2 linked regions of the Roseateles amylovorans genome follow. The protein of the gene in region 1 interacts with the protein of each later gene in a pairwise test. Links are inferred from orthologs where the notes say so. Each region holds a gene or a part of one and is shown on either strand. Other genes may lie near its edges. The genes, in order: nth and aceE.

What was found.
Region 2: the proteins of nth (region 1) and aceE interact in binary tests that used the Escherichia coli proteins (3 or more experiments, as listed by UniProt). The link is inferred for Roseateles amylovorans from one-to-one orthologs.

The regions. Positions count from the first base shown.
Region 1 is NZ_CP104562.2:3,577,251-3,587,646, forward strand. The notes cover bases 3,138-6,061. They hold nth (endonuclease III), read left to right. Parts: upstream 3,138-4,242; coding sequence 4,243-4,881; downstream 4,882-6,061. Other genes in these bases: N4261_RS14800 (polyhydroxyalkanoate depolymerase), read left to right, coding at 3,138-3,536; rsxB (electron transport complex subunit RsxB), read left to right, coding at 3,533-4,201; zapB (cell division protein ZapB), read left to right, coding at 4,976-5,218; N4261_RS14820 (cell division protein ZapA), read left to right, coding at 5,215-5,577. Also shown: excinuclease ABC subunit UvrB, read right to left, coding at 1-474; N4261_RS14795 (amino acid aminotransferase), read left to right, coding at 642-1,844; more of N4261_RS14800, read left to right, coding at 2,226-3,137; N4261_RS14830 (EVE domain-containing protein), read left to right, coding at 6,074-6,568; N4261_RS14835 (GGDEF domain-containing protein), read right to left, coding at 6,737-7,759; rpsU (30S ribosomal protein S21), read left to right, coding at 8,331-8,543; N4261_RS14845 (GatB/YqeY domain-containing protein), read left to right, coding at 8,826-9,272; N4261_RS14850 (protein tyrosine phosphatase family protein), read left to right, coding at 9,364-9,705; N4261_RS14855 (tetratricopeptide repeat protein), read right to left, coding at 9,917-10,396. UniProt on the Escherichia coli protein: DNA repair enzyme that has both DNA N-glycosylase activity and AP-lyase activity. The DNA N-glycosylase activity releases various damaged pyrimidines from DNA by cleaving the N-glycosidic bond, leaving an AP (apurinic/apyrimidinic) site.
Region 2 is NZ_CP104562.2:4,799,349-4,810,062, reverse strand. Bases 2,952-6,193 are described here. They hold aceE (pyruvate dehydrogenase (acetyl-transferring), homodimeric type), read left to right. Parts: upstream 2,952-3,287; coding sequence 3,288-5,993; downstream 5,994-6,193. Other genes in these bases: aceF (dihydrolipoyllysine-residue acetyltransferase), read left to right, coding at 6,135-6,193. Also shown: N4261_RS19960 (response regulator transcription factor), read right to left, coding at 1-348; N4261_RS19955 (PAS domain-containing sensor histidine kinase), read right to left, coding at 345-2,936; more of aceF, read left to right, coding at 6,194-7,847; lpdA (dihydrolipoyl dehydrogenase), read left to right, coding at 7,960-9,777; N4261_RS19935 (delta(1)-pyrroline-2-carboxylate reductase family protein), read left to right, coding at 9,933-10,714. UniProt on the Escherichia coli protein: Component of the pyruvate dehydrogenase (PDH) complex, that catalyzes the overall conversion of pyruvate to acetyl-CoA and CO(2).

The sequences.
Region 1 (10,396 bases):
GGACAGCCGCAACTGCTCGATCTGCTCATTGATCGCGCTGTCCTTCTCGATGAACAGGTCGCGCTGCGGCACATAGGCCTCGGGCTGGTAGTAGTCGTAGTAGCTGACGAAGTACTCGACGGCGTTCTTCGGGAAGAACTCCCGGAACTCGCTGTACAGCTGCGCCGCCAACGTCTTGTTCGGCGCGAAGATGATCGCGGGGCGACCCAGCCGCGCGATGGTGTTGGCCATCGTGAAGGTCTTGCCTGAGCCCGTCACGCCCAGCAGCGTCTGGAAGCTCTCGCCGTCGTTCACCCCTTCGACGAGCTGCTGAATCGCCGTGGGCTGATCACCCGCCGGCGGATACGGCTGGAAGAGCTGGAACGGAGAGCCTTCGAAAGAGACGAATTCGCCCTTCGGCAGCGCTTGTGCCGGGTCGCTCGCCGCCTCGGCGGCGGGCGGGACAACAGGCTTGGCAACAGTGGATCGACTCATCAGACTACTCTCAGGCTACGCTCAGGGTTACCCAGGATGACGACCATTCCCTGCCTACAATCGGCAGGCTTCGCTGGGCGTCTCAACACGACAGCGTAGCGCAGCCGGCGATCCCTGTCGGCTCACTGCCTCTTCGCTCTTGCCAACGCACTGTCAGGAAAGCCTCCATGTCCCTGTTCGCCGCCGTCGCCATGGCCCCTCGCGACCCCATCCTGGGCCTGAACGAACAATTCAATGCCGACCCCAACCCCAACAAGGTCAACCTGGGCGTGGGCGTGTACTACGACGACAACGGCAAACTGCCGCTGCTGGGCTGCGTGGCCACCGCCGAAGCGCAGATGCAGGCCGCCCCGAAGGCACGCGGCTACCTGCCGATCGACGGCATCGTCGCCTATGACCAAGCGGTGCAGGCGCTGGTGTTCGGTGCCGATGCGGAGGTCCTGAAGGCCAAGCGCGTGGCGACCGTCCAGGCCCTGGGCGGCACCGGCGGCCTGAAGATCGGCGCCGACTTCCTGAAGCGACTGAACCCGGCGGCCAAGGTGCTGATCTCGGATCCGTCCTGGGAAAACCACCGGGCGCTGTTCACCAACGCCGGCTTCACCGTCGAGACCTATCCCTACTACGACGCCGCCCAGCGTGGCATCCATGTCGAAGGCATGCTGACGGCGCTCAATGCGGCGCCAGCGGGCACGGTCATCGTGCTGCACGCCTGCTGCCACAACCCCACCGGCTATGACCTGACGCCCGCCCAGTGGGCGAGGGTGGTCGAGACCGTCAAGGCCCGCCAACTGGTGGCCTTCCTCGACATGGCCTATCAGGGCTTCGGCGAGGGCATCGCCGAAGACGGCGCGGTGATCCAGCAGTTCCTGGACGCCGGCCTGGACTTCTTTGTCTCCACCAGCTTCTCCAAGAGCTTCTCCCTGTACGGCGAGCGCGTCGGCGCGCTGAGCGTGGTCTGCGCCAATGCGGAAGAGACCACCAAGGTCCTGAGCCAGCTCAAGATCGTCATCCGCACCAACTACTCCAACCCGCCCACCCACGGCGCCCAGGTGGTGGCCACAGTGCTGTCCACGCCGGCCCTGAGGGCCCAATGGGAAGAAGAGCTGGCAGGCATGCGGGTGCGCATCCGCCAGATGCGCGAAGCCCTGGTGATCGAACTTAAGGCCGCCGGCATCCAGGAAGACCTGAGCTTTGTCACCCGGCAGAAGGGCATGTTCAGCTACTCCGGCCTCAGCACCGAGCAGATGCAGCGACTGCGCAGCGAATTCGGCGTGTATGGCGTCGATTCGGGCCGCATCTGCGTCGCCGCATTGAACAGCAAGAACATCAAGGCGGTGGCCGCCGCGATTGCCGCGGTCAAGAAGGCCTGAACCGACACGGGCGGGGCCTGACGCCCGCCCAGCCGCTCAAGCGTCATCCGCACGCCGGGCAGCCACTCACCCGCACAGCGATCCCAACGGGGTCGACCGTCACCATGCGGTCGACCCCGTTTGCTTTTTGGATCGACCACCGCCCCACCCCGTCACCTTGGCGACACCTCCAACCCCACAATGCGGCGGGCCGGCGGGCACGGGCCCGGTTTTCCGGCGATTTGTGACGATTTGAGGGCACTGACACGACTTTGACGCATGCCGCTGCGGCTCACGCGGCGCACACTCCCGGCATCGGCGGGCCTAGAATTGCTGCATTGCACAATGCCAATTCCCGGCGGTCTCACCGCGGTCTCACCGTTCCTCCACAGGGGTAGCCAGATGCTCTATCAGTTGTACGAAACCCAGCGCGCGCTCCTGAGCCCTTTCTCGGAATTCGCCAGCGCCTCCGCCAAGCTGTACAGCCACCCGTTGTCGCCGTTCGCGCACACACCGATGTCGCATCGGCTGTCTGCCGGCCTGGACCTGATGCACCGCCTGGCCAAGGAATACGAAAAGCCGGAGTTCAACCTCCACAGCGTGAAGGTCGATGGCGTGGATGTGGCCATCCAGGAACTGGTGGCCCTGGAAAAGCCGTTCTGTCGCCTGCTGCGCTTCAAGCGCTACACCGACGACCTGAAGGTGCTGGGCAAGATGAAGTCGCAGCCCACCGTGCTGGTGGTGGCCCCGCTCTCCGGCCATCACGCCACGCTGCTGCGTGATACCGTCGCCCAACTGCTCAAGGACCACAAGGTCTTCATCACCGACTGGACCGATGCCCGCATGGTGTCGCTCGAGAACGGCCCCTTCCACCTCGATGACTATGTCGAGTATGTGCAGGACTTCATCCGCCATGTCGGCGCCGACTGCCACGTGATCTCCGTCTGCCAGCCCACCGTCCCGGTGCTGGCGGCGATTTCGCTCATGGCCAGCCAGGGCGAACCCACGCCGCGCTCGATGACGATGATGGGCGGCCCGATCGACGCCCGCCGCAGCCCGACCGCGGTCAACAACCTGGCGATGAACAAGAGCTACAGCTGGTTCGAGAACAACGTCATCTACCGGGTGCCGACCAACTACCCAGGCGCCGGACGCGAGGTTTACCCCGGCTTCCTGCAGCACACCGGCTTCGTGGCCATGAACCCGGATCGCCACCTCACCTCCCACTACGACTACTTCCTGGACCTGGTCCGCGGCGACGACGACAGCGCCGATGCCCACCGCCGCTTCTACGACGAGTACAACGCGGTCCTGGACATGCCCGCCGAGTACTACCTGGACACCATCAAGACGGTCTTCCAGGACTTCGCGCTGGTCAACGGCACCTGGGACGTGCGCGGCCACCGGGTCCGCCCGCAGGACATCACCACCACCGCCCTCCTCACGGTCGAGGGCGAACTCGACGACATCTCTGGCGCCGGCCAGACCCGCGCCGCCCATGAGCTGTGCAACGGCATCAGCACCCAGCACCAGTTCCATTACGACGCGGTGGGTGCCGGCCACTACGGGATCTTCTCGGGTCGCCGCTGGCGGGAAAAGGTCTATCCGGTGATTCGGGACTTCATTGCCAAGTACGATGCGGCCCCGTTGACATCCACCGCCGCGCCCAAGCGTGCCACCTCCGCACGCCGATCGCGCCAAACCGCTGAGTGAATCCTGTTGCCCTTGACGAGCTGGTCCAACGGCTGGACCAGGCTCTGCCGCAGACGCAGTGCACCCGCTGCGGCTATCCCGATTGCCATTCCTACGCCCACGCCATCGCCAGAGGCGAGGCGGCCATCAACCAGTGCCCGCCCGGCGGCGCGGAGGGCATCACCCGCCTGGCCGCCCTGACCGGTTGCCCCGCCCTGCCTCTCAACCCTGAACACGGCGTCGAGGGGCCGCTGCGCCTGGCGGTCATCGATGAGGACTGGTGCATCGGCTGCACCCTGTGCATCAAGGCCTGCCCGGTCGATGCGATCGTGGGCAGCAACAAGGTGATGCATGTCGTGATCGACGAGGCCTGCACCGGCTGCGAGCTCTGCATCCCGGTCTGCCCGGTGGACTGCATCTCGTTGACCGACATCACGCCCGGCCGCAGCGGCTGGGCCGCATGGCGTGCCGATCAGGCCGAGCAAGCCCGCCAGCGCTACCGGGCGCATGAGATTCGCCTGGTTAGACAAAAGCAGGAACACGACGACCGACTCGAAGCCAAGGCCGCCCACAAGCTGGCGAACCTGGAAGAGGCCTCGCACATCACCGATACCGTCCAGTTGGACCGCAAACGCGCCGTCATCGAAGCCGCGCTGGCCCGTGCCCGCGCCAAGCGAGGCGCATGAGTGCGCCCGCCGATGCTGCTCGATTCCGCCCGCCTGCCGCCATGAACAAGACCCAAGTCCGCGAATTCTTCGAGATCCTGCGCCGCGCCAATCCGTCGCCGCAGACCGAACTCGAATACGCCAGTGTGTTCGAACTGCTTGCCGCAGTGCTGCTGTCGGCGCAGGCCACCGACGTCGGTGTCAACAAGGCCACGCGCCGGCTGTTCGTGGTGGCCAACACCCCCGCCAAGATCCTGGCCCTGGGCGAGGAACGCCTGGCCGACCACATCAAGACCATCGGCCTGTACCGCACCAAGGCGAAGAACCTGTACGCCACCTGCGGCATCCTGGTCCAACAGCACGGCGGACAGGTGCCCCGCAGCCGGGAAGCGCTGGAGGCCCTGCCCGGCGTCGGGCGCAAGACCGCCAATGTGGTGCTCAATGTCGCGTTCGGTGAAGCGACGATGGCGGTCGACACCCATATCTTCCGCGTCGGCAACCGCACCGGCCTGGCGCCTGGGAAGAATGTGCTGGAAGTCGAGCAGCAGTTGCTCAAGCGCATTCCGCAAGAGTTCCTGGTCGATGCCCATCACTGGCTGATCCTGCATGGCCGCTATGTCTGTCAGGCACGTCGGCCGCTGTGCGAGCGCTGCGCCGTCATCGATCAATGCGACAGCGCGCCCCTGTCTGCCGCGCGTTGATCGACACCGCCGACAACGTCCGCTCACGTCTCCCGCGACAACCGCCGCCTACAATCCCGGCATCCCGCCCGCCTGAGGAACTGCTCGAGGAACCATGTCAAGCATCAACGACCTTGTCGATCGTGTGGAGCGCCTGCTGGTGCGCCATGAGGAGCTCAAGCGCACGAACGCCCTGCTGGAACAGCAGGTGCAGTCCCTCGGTCAGGAGCGCGACAGCCTGCGCTCGCGGCTGGCCGCAGCCCGTGCGCGCGTCGATGCGCTGCTGGACCGGCTGCCGCTCGAAGCCACGGACACCCCGTCTGACACCCCGACAGCCTCCCAGAAGAGCAGCGCATGAAACAGATGGAAGTCACGATCATGGGCCAGAGCTATCTGCTCGGATGCCCGGAGGGCGGCGAAGCGGCGTTGGCCAAGGCGGTGGGACGGGTCGACAAGGAGATGTGCGCCATCCGTGATGCCGGCCGGATCAAGGCCCGCGAGCGCATTGCGGTGCTGGCTGCGCTCAATCTGGCGTTTTCGCTGAGCGATGCGGCGCAAGCCGCTGGCGCCTCGGTGCCCCATGGCGCCCCCGGCTCGCTCAACGGCGCCCAAGATGGCTCCCATGACGGCCCCATGGAGGGTGCGGCCCTACCCGATCTTGACGCATTGATGAAACGCATCGATGAAGCCCTTGTCCAGGATGGGCAGTTGCTGTGAGCGCGCTTTGCCGCGCGTAGAATCCAGACCGTCCACTGCGTTCGCGTGAGTTTTATATTTCCTTGAACCGATGCTTTCGCGAGCAAGGGCTTGGAACATTGCAAGGCTGGTGTGAGCGTCTCGCGTCAGATGAACCCGAAGCTTTGCTGACCTCGCCCACCTGTACCCCTAGGGTTCAGGAATGCGGCTCACGGTTCGCCGTGGACACCTATTTCATGAGGCTGCGGCGCAGTTGATCCGCCAGCCCTCGGTTCGCCGATCCGTAGGCTCGCTGATCCGCAAGTCCGCCAACCTGTTGATCCGTTGATCCGCTGGCGTCCAGTCCATCGAACTTCTGCGCGGCGTCCGGCATGCGCGGTTCGCACAAGGTTGCGATGGCTTCAGCGTGGACCTCAATCCGCCGACATCACCCGCCCACGCCAGGCGGGTTTTTCGTTCGGCGCGCGCTTGGGACGCACAAGCGGCGCTCGACCCAGCCCACCCCTCGCCCAGCACCATGAGCTCAGATACGCGGTCGACGAAAGAGGCCTCAGCCCAGCGTCAATACTGGCTGATGAAGTCCGAGCCCGATGAGGCCTCGATCGATCATCTGAAGGCGGCCGGCACCCTGCCCTGGACCGGCGTGCGCAACTACCAAGCGCGCAACTTCATGCGTGACCAGATGCGACTCGGAGACGGCGTGCTCTTCTATCACTCGTCCTGCCCCGAGCCCGGCATTGCAGGTTTGGCGGAAGTCAGCAGCGCGGCCTATCCGGACGCCACCCAGTTCGACGCCACCAGCCCCTACCACGACCCCAAATCCAAGCCTGAAGCCCCGCGCTGGCTGCATGTCGATGTCCGCTTCGTCCGCAAGACCCGGCTGCTCAGCTTGGCTGACATGAAGCGCGACCCTGCCCTGACCGAGATGCGCACCTTGCAACCCGGCAACCGGCTGTCGATCACCCCGGTCTCCCCGCAGGAGTGGGCCCATCTGCTGCAGTTGCTGGCCTGACCGAGTGACCCGGAGCGCCCTTGATGCGCATGGCCGAGACCAAGCGCGCAGCACCGCCGATGAGGCGGCCTGTCCGTTCAGCCGTTCGCGCGCTCAGCCGCTTGACCGCTTGACCGCTTGACCGCTTGACCCCTGCAAGCAGGCGCAGGCACGCGCCGGATGCGACGCTCAGCCGCCGAGGCCGAACGGGATCGATGCGAGCACCACCTGGTTGCCGCCCCGCCGCTGCGCTTCCTTGGCGGCCATCTCGGCGGCCTGCAGCAACTCTTCCTGGCGCGAGGCGGTATGCGGAAAGCTGGCCACCCCCATCGACAGCGACAGCCCCAGATCCTGCCCATGCAGCACCACGATCTGCGCATGGCACTGGCGGCGCAGTTGCTCCATCCGTGCATGGGCCGTCGCCAGGCCCACGCCTGACAGCAGCACCGCAAACAGATCCTCGCCAATGCGGCAGGCCGCATCCATCGCACGGGTATTGGCTCGAAGCATCCGGCCCAGACCTTCCAGCAAACGCTGGCGGGCCTCGTCGCCGAGCGTCTCCTGGCCTTCGGGCACCGGATCCAGCGCGATCAGCACCAGCGTGAACTCGCGGTGCTCGCGGGTCGAGAGATCGATCTCGCGCAGCAACTGGTCGTCGAACTGCGCCCGCATGTAGAGGCCGGACACATCGTCGCGTCCGCTGCCCTGCTGCAGCTCGCGACGCAGTTGCTCCAGCGCCTTCTGCTGCTGCTCCAGCTGCTGCAACGCACGCTGCAGATGGGATTCGCGATGGCGCTCCTCAGTCTTGTCGCTCCACAGCGCCATCACATGCTCGGACCCCAGCGGGATGCGGGTGACCATGAACTCCCGCCGCCGACCGCCCAATTCAAGCCGGTGCTCCGAGCTGACCACGCCGCGTTGCGCCAGCGCAGCCTGCTCCGCGCGGCGCATGGCCTGGACTTCGTCGGTACGCATCAATTCGGCATCCGTGCTGCCGACGATGCCGTGGTCGGACTGACTGAACAGCTCGCTCATGCCGGGGCTGGCGAACACGTAGCGCCCGGTCGCCATGGACTTCACCGCCAGACAGGCGCCGGTGGGTTCCAACAGACCCAGCAGGCCGGCCGCGACGGGCGCTTGTTGCGGTCCCTGGGAGGCGAGCCAAGCGTCGAAGCTGGCAGGCGCGGGGGACGCTGCGGCAGGAAATTCCATGAGGCGGGCCTGGCCAGGTGGCCCCTGGCATTCGAATGGTGGATGAGGCGAATGTAGATGGCCTGAACAAGCCGGGGAAGAGCTGAACGCCGAGAACCGCATTCACTCCCCCTAAGCTTGGGGCTCCGGCATCCTAGCGTGCCTCTCCCAGGTGGGCAGGATGTCACACCCTTGCAGGTCGACGGGAATGCAACTTGCCGAAACGCGGCCGTGAAAATGTCACACCCGCCACCACGATCCCGTCGCCGCGGTTGCGAATGGTTGCCCACCGGGTGAGACAGCGAGTTCACCGAGGGGCGGCAAGGCAGTCGGACCGGCGTCTTTTCTCGCGGGTCCCTTTGATTTCCCCCGAGAATGCGCGACGCACGACGGGTTTTCAGCCCGCCTCACCCGGTTTGATGACAGCCACCCAAAATTGAGGCTAGAATCCGCGTTTTGCTGGCAAACCCCTGCGCGTCGATTCGGAAGTGGAATCCGGATACTCCGCTTCGAAAGTGGTTCTCTGAACGACTGATTCAGTGGACAACCTTCCCCGCGAACACCGAGCGCTATTTGAAGGAATCCTTTTTTCATGACCACCATTCGCGTCAAAGAAAACGAGCCGTTCGACGTGGCCCTGCGCCGCTTCAAGCGCACCATTGAAAAGCTGGGCCTGCTCACCGAGCTGCGCGCTCGTGAGTTCTACGAGAAGCCCACCGCTGAGCGCAAGCGCAAGAAGGCTGCGGCCGTCAAGCGTCACTACAAGCGCGTGCGCAGCATGCAGCTGCCCAAGAAGCTGTACTGATCGATTGATCAACGGCTCCGGCCTCCAGGCACCGTCGCAAGACAACCGCCTCCGCGCCCGAACCGTTCAGAACAGCAAGAAAGCCCGCGCAGGACGCTGCCGCGGGCTTTTTTGTTTCCGACGCTTTCCGAAGCTTTGCGCCCGTTGCCAGCATGCGTGGTCTGCAACCATCCAATGCACCCGTTGATGGGCAGACCTCCCGCTGACCCACGTCAGAATTCCACTCTCTCCAAGACCGCAGACAGCCGGTCGACCCCACACGCCAACTCCCGGAGCACATCCATGAGCCTCAAAGAGCAGATCACCGAAGACATGAAGACCGCCATGCGCGCCAAGGACAGCGAGCGCCTGGGCACCATCCGCATGCTGCTGGCGGCGGTCAAGCAAAAGGAAGTCGACGAGCGGGTCGAGGTGGATGACGTGATGCTGGTGGCCATCGTCGACAAGCTGATCAAGCAGCGCAAGGATTCGATCAGCCAGTTCAGCGCCGCCGGACGGCAAGACCTGGCCGACAAGGAAACCGCCGAGCTGAAGGTGCTGGAGGCCTACCTGCCGCAGCGCATGAGCGAAGCCGAGATCAAGGCCGAGGTCGCCGCCATCGTCGCAGAGCTCGGCGCCAAAGGCCCGGGCGACATGGGCAAGGTCATGGGCGCAGTCAAGACCCGCCTGGCCGGCAAGGCCGACATGGGACAGGTCTCCGCCGCCGTCAAAGCCGCGTTGGCGGGCTGAGCGCACAGCCAGTCCACTTGCAGATCAAGGCATCAAGGCATCAAGGCATCATGAAGGCCTCGATGAGGATGACGAGCACCAGGAGCCCCGCATGGAACTCACCGTTCAACAGCTGACGCCTGATTTCTGCGTCGCCCCGCAACTGGCCCCGGAGGTCATGACCGCCCTGGCGGGCGCCGGCTTCAAGAGCGTGATCAACAACCGTCCCGATTTCGAAGGCGGTCCGGATCAGCCGACCAGCGCCCAGATGCAGCAAGCCGCGGAAGCGGCCGGTCTCGCCTATCGGCATCTGCCGGTGCAAGGCGGCTACCAGTCGCCGGAGGAAATCGCCGCCATGCAGACCCTGCTGGCCGAGTTGCCCAAGCCGGTGCTGGCCTTCTGCCGCTCCGGTGCGCGCTCGACCAAGCTCTTTGCCGCTGCCAGTCAGTTGTGAGCTGGTCTGCAGTGAGGGAATCAGCGATGAGGCCATGCACTGAGCCCCATCCCCCCACAGGGCGCCGATGACCCACCCCCGACCCGCGAGGTCCTGTGCCCCATCCCGGGGACAGGACCTTTTTTCATGGGCGCCCCGCACGACCGTCCCCAGCGCCCATCACCTGGGCGAGCAACCCGCACCGCAGCGAGGATGGCCGGAGGACGCCGGCCTACGGTGCCACCGTCCGCGCCTTCAGACTGGCCAGCTTGGCCGCATACAGCTGGCGTTGATTCACCGTGGTGCTGACCTCCTGCGCCTTGGCCAGCGCCTGCCGCACCTCGTCCCAGTGGCGCAGGCCGACATTCGACAGCGCCAGCCAGAAATAGAACTCGTGGTAGTAGGCTGACCGGTCGATCTCCCGCGTGAACAGATCCCGCGCGCGGGCGTAGTCGCCGGCATGCATCGCGGCAATGCCCATGTCGAAGAACTTGAACGGCGGATAGGGCTGCAGCACCGCCAACCGAGCCTCCCACTGCTCGGCCTCGGCCAGCCGGTCTGTATGCCGCAGCAACTGCGCCAGGTTGGACATGGCCTGCACATTGCCCGATTCACGCCGCAGCACCTCTCGGAAGGCCGCCTCCGCCGCCGCCACATCCCCATGCCGGCGATACACCACCCCCAGCGTATTGAGCGCCGACAGCAGCCGGGG
Region 2 (10,714 bases), 1.2 Mb from region 1 along the record:
GAGCAGTTCCTCTTCCTTGAACGGCTTCTCGATGAAGTCGACCGCGCCTTTTTTCATCGTCTGCACCGCCATGGGCACGTCGCCGTGACCGGTGATGAAAACGATGGGGAGCGGGCTCTTGCGCTCGATCAACTTGTCTTGCAGATCCAGTCCGCTCATGCCTTCCATGCGGATGTCGGCAATCAGGCAGGCCACTTCACGTGGGTCGTAGCGGCTCAGGAAGCTTTCGGCGGAGTCGTAGCACTTGACCCGGTAGTCCTTGCCCTCCAGCAGCCACTGCAAGGAATCTCGCACTGCCTCGTCATCATCGACGACGTAGACATTACCCTTCTTCGGAATCAAGCTCATGGTGTTGCTGCGGTGTTGTGTGCAGTCCCCGTGCCGGCATCCCTGTCCTTGTCTAGGCCGGGGAGCTGAGGCTCGGGTCGCGGGATGTCCACGGGGATCGTGAACGCGAACCGGCACCCGACGATGGACGCGCCATTGTAGAGGTTCTCGGCCCGTATCCTGCCCTGGTGGGACTCGATGATGGACCGGCATAACCCTAGGCCGATGCCCAATCCATCGGCCTTCGTCGAGAAGAAGGCCTCGTACATGCGCTCGATCACTTCCTCGGGCAGCCCGGGGCCCATGTCGGTGACCGAGAACTCGATGTTCGCGCCGAGCTCCGCCGTGTGCTTGGGCACGACGCGCAGCTCGATGTGGCGACGCGACGGCGGCAGCGCCGCGTTGTCGATCGCCTCGGCGGCATTCTTCAGCAGGTTGAGCAGCACCTGCTCGATCAGGATGGGGTCGACCCGCATCACCGGCAGGCGCTGCGCCACATACGTGTGGATCTGCACGTTGCGCCGGCGCAGCTCGATGCCGGCCAGCTCGACCGAGTCCTCCACGATCGAGGCGGCAAAGGCGGGCTGGCGCTGCGGTTCGCTCTTCTTCACGAAGGCGCGGATGCGGTGGATGATCTGCCCCGCCCGCTGCGCCTGCTTGGCGGTCTTCTCGAGCGCGGAGATCAGGTCGTCCTTGACGATGTTGTCATTGCGGACCCGCGAGACCATGCCGTTGCAGTAGTTGCTGATGGCGGTCAGCGGCTGGTTCAGTTCATGGGCGACGCTGGAGGCCATCTCGCCCATGGTGATGAGTCGACTCGTGACCTGCGCCTTTTCGGTCTGCTGCTGTTGCTGCGCCTCCGCATGCCGGCGGGCGGTGATGTCGGTGGCGATCAGCATCTGGGCGAGTCGGCCGTCGGTCCACTGCAGGTAGCGGGCGCGCACATCGAACCACATGTCCAGCTGCGCGATGAACACTTCGCGCGAATCCGCGCCGATCTCGGTCAGGTGCTGCGCGGGCAGGCTGCCGAACTCGTCGATGTCCTCGTCGGTCTCCGGCTCCTCCTTGGGCGTGGTGCCGGTCAGTTGCGAGCCTGCCAGCATCGCATGGCCCTTCGGATCGGCGCCGAACCACAGCCGATAGCTGCGGTTGGCGAAGAGCAGTTCGCCCTGTTGCACCGACAGCACCGACACCGCCGCATCCAGGCCCTCCAGCACCGTGGTGAAGCGCTCATGCGAGGCGGAGAGCTGGTCACGCACCCGCTTGGCCTCGGTGATGTTGGTCATCGAGGTCATCCAGCCGTTCTGCTTGCCCTTCGGGTCGATCAGCGGCGAGACATACATGCGGGCGTCGAAGATGCTGCCGTCCTTGCGCATCACCTTCACTTCGGAGCCGCCGGCCGGGCTGCGGCCCTGCATCTCCTGCTGCAGCAGCCGCAGGTTCTCTTCGTAGCGGTCGGGCGGCCAGTAGGGGAAGGGGGGCTTGCGGCCGATCAGCTCGGACTCCGAAAAGCCGGTCATCGCGCAGAAGGCCGGGTTCACATAGCTGATGCGGGTTTCCAGGTCCATGGCCCGCATGCCGGTCAGCATGGAGTTCTCCATCGCCCGACGGAAGTTGGTCTCCGCCGCCAGTGCGTTCTGGACCTGTGCCCGGCGCCGCATGTGTTTCCAGGTGCCCAGCAGCATCCACACGGTGAGCACCGACAAGGCCATCACCATCCAGAACAGCGTGTTGGAGATCAGCCCGATGGAGGTCCGATAACCCTGGCCGCGCAGCACCAGCCCCGGTGCGGGTGCCATCGGCACCTCGTAATAGATGGGCGCGCGCGTGAGGCGCTTGCCTGGCATCGGGGTGACGGTGCTGGCGACGACCTGTTCACGCGGATCGAGGATGGCGACCGCATGCCGCGCGGTCACCTCGGCGGGCACCGAATAGCGCAGCAGGCCTTCGACCGTGTATTCGGCGATCAGCACGCCGGCGAAGCCGTTGCGGTCTGTCACCGGCAACATCAGCTGGAAGACGGTGGTGTTGTTGGCGTCGGCGAAGGGCGCGGAATAGACCCGGGTGCGGCGGTCCCGCACCGCCTGGAAGGCGCGCTCGGGCTCGCTGTTGGCGCGGCCGTTGGGCATGGACGGGTCGTTGCCCGCCAAGGTCATCAGCGTCTCGGCCTGATCGCCGTTGGCCGCCACACTGGCGCGGCGCTCGCGTCGGGCGCTCAGCCAGGTGATGTGGGTGATCTCCGGCCGGCTGCGGGCGATGGCCATGGCCTTCTGGCTGAAGTCCAGCGCGTCTGACGCGCGATTGACCACGTCCCGGGTCAGCGGGCTGAGCAGGTCTTCGTTGTCGATCAGGCGGGAGCGGATCTGCTGCTGCGCCATCTCGGTATCGCGCTTGACGGCTTCCGCCTCGCGCTCGATTTCCTCGTTCCTCAGGTACCAGAAGGCGGACACGATCGCCGCCAGAAACAGCAGCACCGACAGCAGCGGCCCGAGCGTGGCGAAGCGATCCTGGCGCGACGGCGACTGGCGCCGCCACCAGGACGAGACCAGACGTTTGACAGGGGTCAGGGTGCGGCGAAGGTAGCCTTGGACAGCGAGGCGAGACAGCATGCGGCGGATTATCCCGGTCGATGTCGCCCCTCTCCGAGCGTGGGCACCCGGGCATTCCCTGATCGGTGTACAGCGTCCATCCAGTCTGCGCGCAGGCTCCCGGCGATGGTGCGGTGCAGCATTGAACTCTCACAATGTGAAACGTCGTCGCGCTATTTGGAAAATGCGAGGCTTGTGAGAAACTCCCGCGCCGTGGGCCTCAAGGCCCGGTGGGAAGCCCTGCGCGCCTGAGCGTGCAAGCACCTTCCGGGTGCAGGGCCATGACCTTTTCGGCAGAGGCCAGAACCAGGCCTCGTGCCTAAGCTAGACCCTTTCGCATCGGCGACAGAGAAACAGGAACAGGAGACAAACATGTCCGCGCAGCCCCAGTCCTTCCTAGGCGCAGCCGCCAATGACACCGACGCTCTCGAGACCAGGGAATGGCTGGACGCGCTGTCCGCCGTCATCGGTGAAGAGGGCGGCGACCGCGCCCACTTCCTGCTCGAGACGCTGATCGATCACGCGCGCCAGGCCGGCATCGACGTGCCGTTCTCGGCCACCACGGCCTACGTCAACACCATTCCCGCCGACAAGGAAGAGCGCTTCCCCGGCAACATCGAGATCGAAGAGCGCCTGCGCGCCTTCATGCGCTGGAACGCGATGGCGATGGTGGTGCGGGCCAACCGCCTGCATCCCGAAGACGGCGGCGACCTGGGCGGCCACATCTCCAGCTTCGCCTCGCTGGCGACGATGCTGGGCTGCGGCTTCAACCACTTCTGGCACGGCGACGACGGCGTGCACGGCGGCGACCTGCTCTACATCCAGGGCCACAGCGCCCCCGGCATCTATGCCCGCGCCTTCCTGGAAGGCCGCATCACCGAAGAGCAACTGAACAACTTCCGCCAGGAAGTCGACGGCCAAGGCCTGTCGAGCTACCCGCATCCGAAGCTGATGCCCGAGTTCTGGCAGTTCCCGACGGTGTCCATGGGCTTGGGCCCGTTGATGGCCATCTACCAGGCCCGCTTCCTCAAGTACCTGCATGCCCGCGGCATTGCCGACACCTCCAAGCGCAAGGTCTGGGTGTTCCTGGGCGACGGCGAAATGGACGAGCCGGAATCGCTGGGCGCCATCGGCCTGGCCGCGCGCGAGAAGCTCGACAACCTGATCTTCGTCGTCAACTGCAACCTGCAGCGCCTGGACGGTCCGGTGCGCGGCAACGGCAAGATCATCCAGGAGCTCGAAGGCGAGTTCCGTGGCGCCGGCTGGAACGTCATCAAGCTGATCTGGGGTTCCTACTGGGATCCGCTGCTGGCCCGCGACAAGCAGGAGCTGCTGCGCAAGGTCATGATGGAGACGCTGGACGGCGACTACCAGGCCTACAAGGCCAATGACGGCGCTTTCGTCCGCAAGCACTTCTTCGGCAAGCACCCGGAGCTGCTGAAGATGGTGGAGAACATGTCCGACGAGGACATCTGGCGCCTGAACCGCGGCGGCCACGATCCGCAGAAGGTCTACGCGGCCTATCACCAGGCGGTCAACACCGAAGGCCAGCCGACGGTCCTGCTGATCAAGACCGTCAAGGGCTACGGCATGGGCAAGATCGGTGAGGGCAAGAACACCGCTCACCAGACCAAGAAGCTGCAGGACGAGGACATCAAGGCCTTCCGCGACCGCTTCAACATCCCCATTCCCGACAGCGAACTGGCCAAGATCCCGTTCTACAAGCCCGCCGACGACACGCCCGAGATGCAGTACCTGCATGAGCGTCGCAAGTCGCTGGGCGGCTATCTGCCCAAGCGCCGTCCGCAGGCCGAGGAATCGCTGAAGGTGCCGGACCTGGCCACCTTCCAGGCCGTGCTGGACCCCACTGCCGAAGGCCGTGAGATCTCCACCACCCAGGCCTATGTCCGCTTCCTGACCACGCTGCTGCGTGACAAGGAACTGGGCCCGCGCACCGTGCCCATCCTGGTCGATGAGGCCCGCACCTTCGGCATGGAAGGCCTGTTCCGCCAGATCGGCATCTACAACCCGAAGGGTCAGCTTTACACCCCGGTCGACAAGGACCAGGTGATGTACTACCGCGAGGACAAGGCCGGTCAGATCCTGCAGGAAGGCATCAACGAAGCCGGCGGCATGGCCAGCTGGATCGCTGCGGCGACGTCGTATTCGACGAACAACCGCACCATGATCCCGTTCTATGTCTACTACTCGATGTTCGGCTTCCAGCGCATCGGTGACCTGGCCTGGGCGGCGGGCGACATGCAGGCGCGCGGCTTCCTGCTGGGCGGCACCTCCGGCCGGACCACGCTGAACGGCGAAGGTCTGCAGCATGAGGACGGCCACAGCCACATCCTGGCCGGCACCATCCCGAACTGCATCAGCTACGACCCGACCTTCGCCCATGAAGTGGCGGTGATCCTGCACTCCGGCCTCAAGCGCATGGTGGAGAACCAGGAGAACGTCTACTTCTACATCACCCTGCTCAACGAGAACTACCCGATGCCGGGCCTGAAGGCCGGCACCGAGGAGCAGATCCTCAAGGGCATGTACCTGCTGGAAGAAGCCGCACCGCAAGCGCTGACGGTCAACCTGCTGGGCTCGGGCACCATCCTGCGCGAAAGCCAGGCCGCCAAGAAGCTGCTGGAGTCCGAGTGGGGCGTGGGCGCCAATGTCTGGTCCTGCCCGAGCTTCAACGAACTGGCCCGCGACGGCCAGAACGCCGACCGCTGGAACCTGCTGCATCCGACCGAGCTGGCATGCGTGCCCTACGTCACCCAGCAACTGAGCAAGGTGCAGGGTCCGGTGATCGCGTCGACCGACTACATGAAGAGCTATGCCGAGCAGATCCGGGCCTACATCCCGGTCGGCCGCCAGTACAAGGTGCTGGGCACCGACGGCTTCGGACGCAGCGACTTCCGGTCCAAGCTGCGCGAGCACTTCGAGATCAACCGTCACTACATCGTCATCGCCGCGCTGAAGAGTCTGGCCGACGAGGGCAAGATCCCGGCCGCCAAGGTGGCCGAGGCGATCAAGAAGTACGGCATCAACGTCGACAAGATCAACCCTCTGTACGCTTGACCCCGCGCGACCCGCTCCCGCCGGCCCCTTGAAGGGGCCGAGCCCGGAGGACCGGCACTGCCGGCGTCCCGGGCTCCGTCTGGTGCAGACCAGGCCGGCAGGGGGAGGGGGCGACACTGAAATTCATTGGAGACATCCAACATGGCATTGGTTGAAGTCAAGGTTCCGGACATCGGAGACTTCGCGGAAGTGGCGGTGATCGAGCTGCTGGTCAAGCCCGGCGACACGGTCAAGCAGGAACAGAGCCTGGTCACCGTCGAGAGCGACAAGGCGTCGATGGAGATCCCGTCGTCGCACGCCGGCGTGGTCAAGGAAGTGAAGGTCAAGATCGGCGACAAGATCAGCGAAGGCTCGCTGCTGGTCGTCATCGAATCGGCCGATGCCGCAGCGCCTGCACCGGCACCTGCCGCGGCTGCACCGGCGGCCGCAGCTGCAGCGCCGGCGCCTGCTGCATCGTCTGCCGCCCCCGCTGCTGCCCCGGCAGCCCCGGCGCCCGCCGCATCGGCCGGTCCGGTGGACATCGTCATTCCCGACATCGGTGACTTCGACGAAGTCGCCGTGATCGAGGTGCTGGTCAAGGTCGGCGACACCATCAAGCCCGAACAAAGCCTGATCACCGTCGAATCCGACAAGGCCTCGATGGAGATCCCGTCCTCGCACGGCGGCGTGGTCAAGGAACTGCTGGTCAAGCTCGGCGACAAGGTGGCCAAGGGCACCAAGATCGCCGTGGTGGAAGCCACTGGCGCCGTGGTGGCCGCACCGGCTGCCGCACCGGCATCGGCACCCGTTGCGGCCGCACCGGCCCAGGCCGCTGCCGCCCCGGCGCCCGCCCAGGCGAGCGCGCCGGCCTCGGCCGAGCGCCAGGTGCCGACCGCCGCGCTGCCGCCGCATGAGCCGACCGCGCCGCAAGGCAAGCTCCCGCATGCCTCGCCGAGCATCCGCAAGGTCGCCCGCGAGCTGGGCGTGCCGCTGCAAGAGGTCAAGGGCTCCGGCGCCAAGGGCCGCATCACCGAAGCCGATGTCCAGGACTTCGTGAAGGCCGTGATGGCCGGCAAGGCCCAGACCGTGGCCCAGAAGGCCGCCGCACCGGCCGCCGGTGGAGGCGCCTTCCCGGGTCTGCTGCCCTGGCCCAAGGTCGACTTCGAAAAGTTCGGTCCGGTCGAGCGCAAGGACATGTCGCGGATCAAGAAGATCAGCGGCGCCAACCTGCATCGCAACTGGGTCACCATCCCGCATGTCACCAACCACGACGATGCGGACATCACCGAGCTGGAAGCCTTCCGCGTTCAACTGAACAAGGAGAACGAGAAGTCCGGCATCAAGGTGACGATGCTGGCCTTCATGATCAAGGCCACCGTGGCGGCCCTGAAGAAGTTCCCCGAGTTCAATGCCTCGCTCGACGGCACCGGCGACAACGCCCAGCTCGTCCTGAAGAACTACTTCCACATCGGCTTTGCCGCCGACACGCCGAACGGGCTCGTGGTGCCGGTCATCCGTGACTGCGACAAGAAGGGCATCTTCCAGATCAGCCAGGAAATGTCCGAGCTGGCCAAGAAGGCCCGCGACGGCAAGCTCGGCCCGGCCGACATGACCGGCGGCTGCTTCTCGATCTCGTCCCTGGGCGGCATCGGCGGCACTTACTTCACGCCGATCATCAATGCGCCGGAAGTGGCGATCATGGGCGTGTGCAAGTCCCAGACCCGCCCGGTCTGGGACGGCAAGCAGTTCGTGCCGCGCCTGATCCTGCCGCTGTCGCTGAGCTGGGACCACCGCGTCATCGACGGCGCTGCGGCGGCACGCTTCAACGTGTACTTCGCCTCGCTGCTGGCGGACTTCCGTCGCATCGCGTTGTGATGCGGCTTCCGGTGGCGGCTGGCCGTCACCCCTGCCCAGGCCCGCGCCCGGCTGCCCTCGGGCAGCGCGGCGCCCGCCCGGCGCGCTAAGAAACAGACAGTGAGAGACACAAATGGCACTGGTTGAAGTCAAGGTCCCCGACATCGGTGATTTCAAGGATGTCGCGATCATCGAGATCCTGGTCAAGGTCGGCGACACCGTGAAGCAGGAGCAGAGCCTGATCACGGTGGAGTCGGACAAGGCGTCGATGGAGATCCCGTCCTCGCAGGCCGGCGTGGTCACGGCGCTGAAGGTCAAGCTCGGCGACAAGATCAATGAAGGCACGGTGTTGCTGACGCTGGAAAGCGAAGGCGCTGCCGCGCCTGCGCCAGCCGCTTCAGCCCCCGCACCGGCGCCCGCCGCGGCGGCTGCGCCTGCTGCTCCGGTCGCCCCGACCGTTGCGGCGCCACAAGCCGCGACCTACGCCGGAAGCGCTGACGGCGAGTTCGATGTGATCGTGCTCGGCGGCGGTCCCGGCGGCTACTCGGCCGCATTCCGCGCGGCGGACCTGGGCCTGAAGGTCGCCCTGGTCGAGCGCTACGCCACACTGGGCGGCGTGTGCCTGAACGTGGGTTGCATCCCGTCGAAGGCGCTGCTGCATGTGGCTGCCGTGATGGACGAGGTCAAGCACTTCGCCGACCTGGGCGTCGAATTCGGCGAACCCAAGGTCGAACTGCCCAAGCTGCTCAATCACAAGAAGAAGGTGATCGGCAAACTGACCGGCGGCCTGGCCATGATGGCCAAGATGCGCAAGGTCACCGTGGTGCGCGGCTACGGCACGCTGCTCGATGCCCAGCATCTGAGCGTCGAGGAAACCAGCGGCGAGGCGCAGGTCCGCACCGGCACCACCCAGACCCTGAAGTTCAAGAAGATCATCCTCGCAGCGGGCTCGCAGGCCGTGCGGCTGCCCTTCATGCCCGACGACCCGCGGGTGATCGACTCCACCGGCGCGCTGGAGCTGACCAGCCGGCCGAAGCGCATGCTGATCGTCGGCGGCGGCATCATCGGCCTGGAGATGGGCACCGTCTACTCGACGCTGGGCGCGCGCCTGGACGTGGTCGAAATGCTGCCCACGCTGATGACCGGCGCCGATCGCGACCTGGTCAAGGTCTGGCAGAAGATGAACGCGCCGCGCTTTGACAACATCATGCTGAACACGAAGACCGTGTCGGCCGAGGCGACGCCCGAAGGCATCAAGGTGACCTTTGAAGGCGAAGGCGCACCGAAGGAGCCGCAGGTCTACGACCTGGTGCTGCAGGCCGTCGGACGCAGCCCCAACGGCAAGAAGATCGGCGCGGACAAAGCCGGCGTGGTCGTGACCGACCGCGGCTTCATTCCGGTGGACGTGCAGATGCGCACCAACGTGCCCAACGTGTTTGCCATCGGCGACCTGGTCGGCCAGCCGATGCTGGCGCACAAGGCGGTGCACGAAGGCCATGTGGCGGCGGAAGTCATCGCCGGCGAATTGCTGGGTGACGAGGCGCTGGCCAAGTCGCGCTTCGATGCCCGGGTGATCCCGAGCGTGGCCTACACCGATCCGGAAGTGGCCTGGGTCGGCGTGACCGAAGACGAGGCCAAGGCCCGCGGCATCAAGGTGAAGAAGGGCCTGCTGCCCTGGAGCGCCTCCGGTCGCGCCATCGCCAACGGCCGCGACGAGGGCTTCACCAAGCTGCTGTTCGATGAGGAGACCCATCGCATCATCGGCGGCGGCATCGTGGGCACCCATGCCGGCGACATGATCGGTGAGATCGCGCTGGCCATCGAGATGGGCGCGGATGCGGTCGACATCGGCAAGACCATCCATCCCCATCCCACGCTGGGCGAAAGCATCGGCCTGGCGGCGGAAGTGGCCCATGGCTCCTGCACCGACGTGCCGCCTCCGCGGAAATAAGGCCGTCGCGTGAACCGACCCGAAGCCCGGCTCTGCGAAGTGCCGGGCTTTTCTTCTTTTGCGTTTCTGTGCGCCAGCGAACAGATGCGAAGCGCCGAACGTGGCACCGTCCGCCGCGCGCGCGATGTGCGCCTTCGTGCCCGATGATCGATGTCATGACCCCAGTTTCCCGTCTGCCGCCGCCCCTGCAAGTCCTGGATGGGGCCGCCACCGCGCGAGCCTTGCCCTGGTCCTTGTTGATGGAGGAGATTGCGCAGGTCTGCCGCGAGCACCGCGAGGGGCGCCTGACCTGCCCCCCGCGCCAGGTCTTGCCCCTGGCCCAGGACGGCGTCCTGCTGGTGATGCCCTGCCTGAGCGACAGCCTGTCGATCACCAAGCTGGTCAGCGTGCATCCGCTCAATGCCGCACTCGGCCTGCCGACGATTGCGGGGGAAGTCGTGGCCATGGACAGCCGCACCGGCCAGCGCCTGGCCGTGCTGGACGGCCCCACGCTCACGGCCCGCCGTACTGCGGCGGTCAGCCTGCTGGCCCTTCAGCATCTCCAGCGTGCGGCGCCCCGGCGTGTGCTGGTGGTTGGTGGCGGCGTGCAGGCGCGGGCCCATGTGCAGGCGATGCAGGCCTTGCATCCGCAGGCCAGCATCCATGTGCAGGGTCATCAGGAGGTGCCGGCCTTCGTGGCGGAGTTGGGCGTCGAGGCCCTCGTGCCGGAGGCCCAGACTCGGCATGAATGGGATGTGATCGTGTGCGCCACCACCAGCCGGGTGCCGGTGCTGCGGCCCGGGGTGGGGGAGGGCGCCGTCGTCATCGGCGTGGGCGCCTTCCGCGAGGACATGGTGGAGCTGCCGCCCGAACTGCTGCGCAGCGCGCAGGTGTGGGTGGACGATCCCGTCGGCGCGCAGGCCGAGGCCGGCGACCTGATGGCGGCCGGCCTGTTCCA